2 regions of the Streptomyces sp. NPDC050560 genome follow, and region 2 is predicted to be linked to the other one. Evidence: predicted binding sites of a transcription regulator. Region 2 holds the regulator's gene; the other holds the start of a gene.

Region 1 (3,405 bases), on a different contig from region 2:
CCGCCCGCGTCCTCGACGACGAGGGGAAGCTGCGCCGGTTCGTGAACGTGTACGTCAACGACGACGACGTCCGCTTCGAGCAGGGCCTCGAAACCCCCACCCCGGACGGCGCCGGCATCTCGATCATCCCCGCGGTCGCCGGAGGCTGAGAGCCCCGCAGGTGTGCACCGCCCCCGGAACCGCCGGGTCTACGGCCGCGGTTGCGGGGGCGGCGGCGTCATCGGCGGGGGGACGGCGGGGTGTTCGCGGACGGGGGGCGGGGGGGCGGCGGGCCGTGGTGTCCGCGGCCCACGGCCGGACCGGAAAACGACCGGCGGCGCGCCTGACACGCCCCCCGAGGGCGAAACGGAAGGTGCAATTCTCTATGGTTGAAGGCGGTAAGGTTGGGGAACGCGCGGCATCGGACCCCGGAGACCGCGTACTGAGCGCTGTTGTGTGACGACAGAAAACAGCCAAAGTGCCTCGCCTTTTTAAGCCGTTTATGGCTTTTGCCGGGCCCGACTTGCCCCTAATTTTCACTATTTCTCCCGGTACTTCCGATCAGTGCTGCCCAGATTTCTCGTCCGATTGACCTGTTGCAGACGGCAGTTGGACAGATACATTCAGCCGCGGTCGACGCGTTCCGGCGCACACCCCCAACCGTTGGGGCGTGAGGTCTGACCCGGGTCCGCGAAGTGCGGTCCTGCGCAAGGGCCAGTAATAGGGGAGTTAGGCATGGCTCAGGGCACCGTCAAGTGGTTCAACGCGGAGAAGGGGTACGGCTTCATCGCGGTCGACGGTGGTGCGGATGTTTTCGTCCACTACAGCGCGATCCAGATGGACGGTTACCGCACCCTGGAAGAAGGCCAGCGGGTCGAGTTCGAGATCTCGCAGGGCCAGAAGGGGCCGCAGGCCGATATGGTCCGTGTGGCTGGTTGAAGCGCCGACTGATAAACAGCGACGTTCGAACGGAGCCCGCATTCCTCCAGGGGAATGCGGGCTTTCGTTCTGCCCGGACGCTCCCGGCCGCGCCGCCCCGGCCCGGTCTCCCGGGTCCCGCCGCGCGCCCACGGCGCCCCGCCTCGCACACCGCGCCCCCGCAGCGCCCACGCCCCCTGCGCCCCCTGCGTCCCACACGCCCCTGTGCCTCCTTCCTCCTCTTGGCGTCCCCCTTCCGAGTGGTGTCCGCCGGATGTCCCCCGGGCAGGGGGAGGTTGCACTCCCCCCGGTCGAGTGCTAATCATTGGCGTTAGCACTCTGAAGGTGAGAGTGACAAAGAAGGACCGGGTCGGTGAGGTTCACCGGGCCGCGTGGTCGCACCAGGACCACCGCCCAAAGGACCGTCCGTCGCGGGCGCCAGCGCGGTCCGGAGCAATCCGCCCCCACGCTCTACGGGCGGTGGGGAGACCTCTGTTGTCCGGGAGGACCACTTCACATGGCCAAGATCATCGCGTTCGACGAGGAGGCACGGCGCGGCCTTGAGCGCGGCATGAACCAGCTCGCCGACGCCGTGAGGGTGACGCTGGGCCCCAAGGGCCGCAACGTCGTCCTTGAGAAGAAGTGGGGCGCGCCCACGATCACCAACGATGGTGTGTCCATCGCCAAGGAGATCGAGCTGGAGGACCCGTACGAGAAGATCGGCGCCGAGCTGGTCAAGGAGGTCGCGAAGAAGACGGACGACGTCGCCGGTGACGGCACGACGACCGCGACCGTCCTCGCCCAGGCGCTGGTCCGCGAGGGCCTGCGCAACGTGGCGGCGGGCGCCAACCCGATGGCGCTGAAGCGCGGCATCGAGAAGGCCGTCGAGTCCGTCTCCGCCGCCCTGCTGGAGCAGGCGAAGGACGTGGAGACCAAGGAGCAGATCGCCTCCACCGCCTCCATCTCCGCCGCTGACGTCCAGATCGGCGAGCTGATCGCCGAGGCCATGGACAAGGTCGGCAAGGAAGGCGTCATCACCGTCGAGGAAGCCCAGACCTTCGGCCTTGAGCTGGAGCTGACCGAGGGCATGCGCTTCGACAAGGGCTACATCTCGGCGTACTTCGCCACCGACATGGAGCGTATGGAGGCCGTCCTCGACGACCCGTACATCCTGATCGCCAACTCCAAGATCAGCAACGTCAAGGACCTGCTGCCGCTGCTGGAGAAGGTCATCCAGTCCGGCAAGCCGCTGCTGATCATCGCCGAGGACGTGGAGGGCGAGGCCCTCTCGACCCTCGTCGTCAACAAGATCAAGGGCGTCTTCAAGTCCGTGGCCGTCAAGGCCCCCGGCTTCGGCGACCGCCGCAAGGCCATGCTCGGCGACATCGCCATCCTCACCGGCGGCGAGGTCATCTCCGAGGAGGTCGGCCTCAAGCTGGAGAACGCCACCCTCGACCTGCTGGGCAGCGCCCGCAAGGTGGTCATCACCAAGGACGAGACCACCATCGTCGACGGCAAGGGCAGCAAGGACCAGGTCACCGGCCGGGCCAACCAGATCCGCGCCGAGATCGAGAACAGCGACTCCGACTACGACCGCGAGAAGCTCCAGGAGCGCCTCGCGAAGCTGGCCGGCGGCGTGGCCGTCATCAAGGCCGGCGCCGCCACCGAGGTGGAGCTGAAGGAGCGCAAGCACCGCATCGAGGACGCCGTGCGCAACGCGAAGGCGGCCGTCGAGGAGGGCATCGTCGCCGGTGGCGGCGTGGCCCTGCTCCAGGCCACCTCGGTGTTCGAGAAGCTGGAGCTCCAGGGCGACGAGGCCACGGGCGCGCAGGCCGTGAAGCTCGCGCTTGAGGCCCCGCTGAAGCAGATCGCCGTGAACGCCGGCCTTGAGGGCGGCGTCGTGGTGGAGAAGGTGCGCAACCTCACCCCGGGCCACGGCCTCAACGCCGCCACCGGTGAGTACGTCGACCTGGTCGCCGAGGGCATCATCGACCCGGCCAAGGTGACGCGTTCCGCGCTCCAGAACGCCGCGTCGATCGCCGGCCTCTTCCTCACCACCGAGGCCGTCGTCGCCGACAAGCCCGAGAAGGCCGCCCCCGCGGGCGCGCCGGGCGGCATGCCGGGCGGTGACATGGACTTCTGATTCCGCTCGCGGAACCAGGTCCGGTACGGACCGGAGGCGGCACCCCACTCCCAGGGGTGCCGCCTTCGGCATACCCGCAGGTGCCCTGCGGGCCGTGGGGGGACGGGGGTTGCTGTGGCAGGCGCCCCTTAGCTGCCGGGTGCCGGGTGCCGGGTGTCCGTTGCGGTGCCGGGCGGTCTCAGGTGCCGGGCGGCGGGGCCAGCGGGCGGGGGTGGACGTGCTCGTACACCGTCGTCGACTGGACGTCCGCGACCTCGCGGCGCTCCGTGAGCCGGTCGATGACGAACGCGTACAGGCCGCCCACGTCGGGCACCGCCACATGCAGCAGGAAGTCATGGGGGCCCGCGGTCACGAAGAGGCCGATC
Region 2 (3,405 bases):
CAGGGTGACCGTGCGCCCCTCCAGCAGGAAGCCGCGCGGTTGCAGCGGGAACACCCGGTGCTTGCCGAACCGGTCCTCCAGCGTGACCGTGCCCGCCTCGCAGCGGATCACCGCGCCGCAGAACCCCGTCCCCGCCTCCTCCACGACCAGGTCAGGGGTCGCGGGGACCTCGGGCGCGGGCTGCTGCTTCTTCCAGGGCGGAGTCAGGTCCTGCGAGTACTGGCGCATTCGGCCGACGATAGGAACAAGTGCCGGGCCCGATACGGCGACACGCCGCACGCGGGGCGCGCCGCTCAGCCGGTCCTGAACCGCCGCGCCAGTGCGTCGCGCTGGCGCCGTACGAACGCCGCGTCGACCACCGCGCCGTGCCCCGGCACATAGCGCGCGTCGGGGCCCCCGAGGGCGAGCAGCCGGTCGAGCGCGGCGGGCCAGCGTCCCGGCGCCGCGTCCTGGCCCGCCTGGGGCGGCCCCGACTCCTCGACCAGGTCACCGCAGAACACCACGGGCGGTTCGCCCCCGGCGCCGGGCACGACCACGGCGAGGTCACAGGGGCTGTGCGCGGCGCCGAGCGCCACCAGCAGCACCCCGCCGCCTGGCGGCCCGAGCCACAGCTCCCCGGCGACCTCGACCGGCGCCGCCGCCGGGCTCCCAGGACCGCCGAGCGCCGCGCACGCCCGCGCCACCGCGCCCGGCTCCGCGCCCTCCCGCAGCGCGTCCGCGCGCAGCGCCGCGAGCCCTCCGGGGCCCGGTCCCGCCAGGAGCGCGCTCCCGATGCCCGCGGCGCCGTAGCCGCGGGCCCCGGACAGCGCGGCGGCGCCCAGCACATGGTCGAAGTGGGGGTGGGTGAACGCCACGCACGCCACGGGCGCCCCCGCGCGCGCACGCGCCGCCTCCCGCAGCGCCGCCCCCTGCCGCAGATCGGCCCCCGCGTCCACCAGCAGCGGCCCCACGGGAGTGCGTACGAGAGCGGCGCCGCAGTCCCAGGGGGCGAGCCGCACCCGGGCCGCGGACGCCGTCACGGCCTCCCAGCGGAGCCCGGCGTCCTGGCTGTCGTCGACGGACATGCCCCGACGGTACCGACCCGGCACCCGCGGCCACCGCAGCCGCCCCCGCGTCCCCAACTCCCCACCCGTCACCACCCGCACCGCGCATGCCGCGCCCGGAATCGGGGAAGACCCCCGACCGGCCGGTCTTGCCCGGGGCACACCCGGGCCCCGTACACTGGTGGTCAGTAACTTGGCACTCCCAGCGCGCGAGTGCCAGCCGGTGGCGGGAGGTGCGCGATGCTCAATGAGCGCAGGCTCGAAGTGCTGCGCGCCATCGTCCAGGACTACGTGGGCACCGAGGAGCCGGTCGGCTCCAAGGCCCTCACGGAGCGCCACCACCTCGGCGTCTCCCCGGCGACCGTGCGCAACGACATGGCGGCCCTCGAAGAGGAGGGCTTCATCGCGCAGCCGCACACCAGCGCGGGCCGCATCCCCACGGACAAGGGCTACCGGCTCTTCGTGGACCGGCTCGCCGGCGTCAAGCCGATGACCCTGCCCGAGCGGCGCGCGATCGAGAACTTTTTGGACGGCGCGGTCGACCTCGACGACGTCGTGGCCCGCACCGTCCGGCTGCTCGCGCAGCTCACCCGGCAGGTCGCCGTCGTGCAGTACCCCTCCCTGACCCGCTCCACGGTGCGCCATGTGGAGCTGCTGTCGCTGGCCCCCGCCCGCGTCATGCTGGTGCTGATCACCGACACGGGACGGGTCGAGCAGCGTACGGTGGACTGCCCCGCGCCCTGCGGCGAGGCCCCCCTCGCCGACCTGCGCGCCAGGCTCAACAGCCGGGTCGCGGGGCGGCGGTTCGCCGACGTGCCGCATCTCGTCCAGGACCTGCCGGAGGACTTCGAGGCCGAGGACCGGGGTACGGTGTCGACGGTGCTCTCCACCCTCCTCGAAACACTGGTGGAGAACACCGAGGAGCGGCTCATGATCGGCGGCACCGCCAATCTGACCCGTTTCGGGCACGACTTCCCACTCACCATCCGGCCGGTGCTGGAGGCGCTTGAGGAGCAGATGGTGCTCCTGAAGCTCCTCGGGGAGGCAACGGATTCGGCCATGACCGTGCGAATCGGTCATGAGAACGCGCATGAGGGACTCAACTCCACGTCCGTCGTGTCGGTCGGTTACGGTTCGGGCGGCGAGGCAGTTGCCAAGCTCGGCGTGGTCGGACCGACCCGCATGGACTACCCGGGAACGATGGGAGCAGTACGCGCAGTGGCACGTTACGTCGGACAGATCCTGGCGGAGTCGTAAGTGGCCACGGACTACTACGCCGTACTCGGCGTACGCCGCGACGCATCCCAGGACGAGATCAAGAAGGCGTTCCGGCGGCTCGCCCGCGAGCTGCACCCGGACGTCAACCCCGATCCGAAGACCCAGGAGCGGTTCAAGGAGATCAACGCCGCTTACGAGGTGCTGTCGGACCCGCAGAAGAAACAGGTCTACGACCTCGGCGGCGACCCGCTGTCCCAGTCGGGCGGCGGCGCGGGCGGCTTCGGCGCCGGCGGCTTCGGCAACTTCTCCGACATCATGGACGCCTTCTTCGGGACGGCCGCCCAGCGCGGCCCCAGGTCGCGCACCCGGCGCGGCCAGGACGCGATGATAAGGCTGGAGATCGAGCTGGACGAGGCCGCCTTCGGCACCACGAAGGACATCCAGGTCGACACCGCCGTCGTCTGCAACACCTGCAACGGCGAGGGCGCGGCCCCCGGCACCTCGGCGCAGACCTGCGACATGTGCCGCGGACGCGGCGAGGTCTCCCAGGTCACCCGCTCCTTCCTCGGCCAGGTCATGACGTCGAGGCCCTGCCCCCAGTGCCAGGGCTTCGGCACCGTGGTGCCCACGCCCTGCCCCGAGTGCGCGGGCGACGGCCGCATCCGCTCCCGCCGCTCCCTGACGGTGAAGATCCCCGCGGGCGTCGACAACGGCACCCGTATCCAGCTCGCGGGCGAGGGCGAGGTCGGCCCAGGCGGCGGCCCGGCGGGTGACCTCTACGTCGAGATCCACGAGCTGCCGCACGCCGTCTTCCAGCGCCGCGGCGACGACCTGCACTGCACGGTCACCATCCCGATGACCGCGGGCGCCCTCGGCACCAAGGTGCCGCTGGAGACCCTGGACGGGCTCGAAGACGTCGACATCCGCCCCGGCACCCAGTCCGGGCAGTCCATCCCGCTGCACACCCGCGGCATCACACATCTGCGCGGCGGCGGCCGTGGCGACCTCATCGTCCACGTCGAGGTGCAGACCCCCTCCAAGCTGGACACGGAGCAGGAGCGCCTGCTGCGCGAACTGGCCAAGCTCCGCGGCGAGGAGCGCCCGGTGGGACAGTTCCAGCCGGGGCAGCAGGGGCTGTTCTCGC

The links. The regulator HrcA, encoded in region 2, represses chaperone genes, less so after heat shock. The targets are predictions, from matches to a motif close to TTNGCACTCNGNNNNNCNGAGTGCNAA.
Region 1: the regulator HrcA is predicted to act here: its motif matches at 1,193-1,219, upstream of groL (chaperonin GroEL).

What each region holds. Positions count from the first base shown of each region.
Region 1 is NZ_JBITGT010000008.1:188,823-192,227, forward strand. It holds gene ACIBIW_RS20190 (MoaD/ThiS family protein) at 1-149, shown strand, start outside; gene ACIBIW_RS20195 (cold-shock protein) at 715-918, shown strand; gene groL (chaperonin GroEL) at 1,415-3,040, shown strand; gene ACIBIW_RS20205 (Lrp/AsnC family transcriptional regulator) at 3,219-3,405, opposite strand, start outside.
Region 2 is NZ_JBITGT010000011.1:261,024-264,428, reverse strand. It holds gene ACIBIW_RS25990 (DUF3097 domain-containing protein) at 1-228, opposite strand, end outside; gene ACIBIW_RS25985 (MBL fold metallo-hydrolase) at 294-1,064, opposite strand; gene hrcA (heat-inducible transcriptional repressor HrcA) at 1,284-2,300, shown strand; gene dnaJ (molecular chaperone DnaJ) at 2,301-3,405, shown strand, end outside.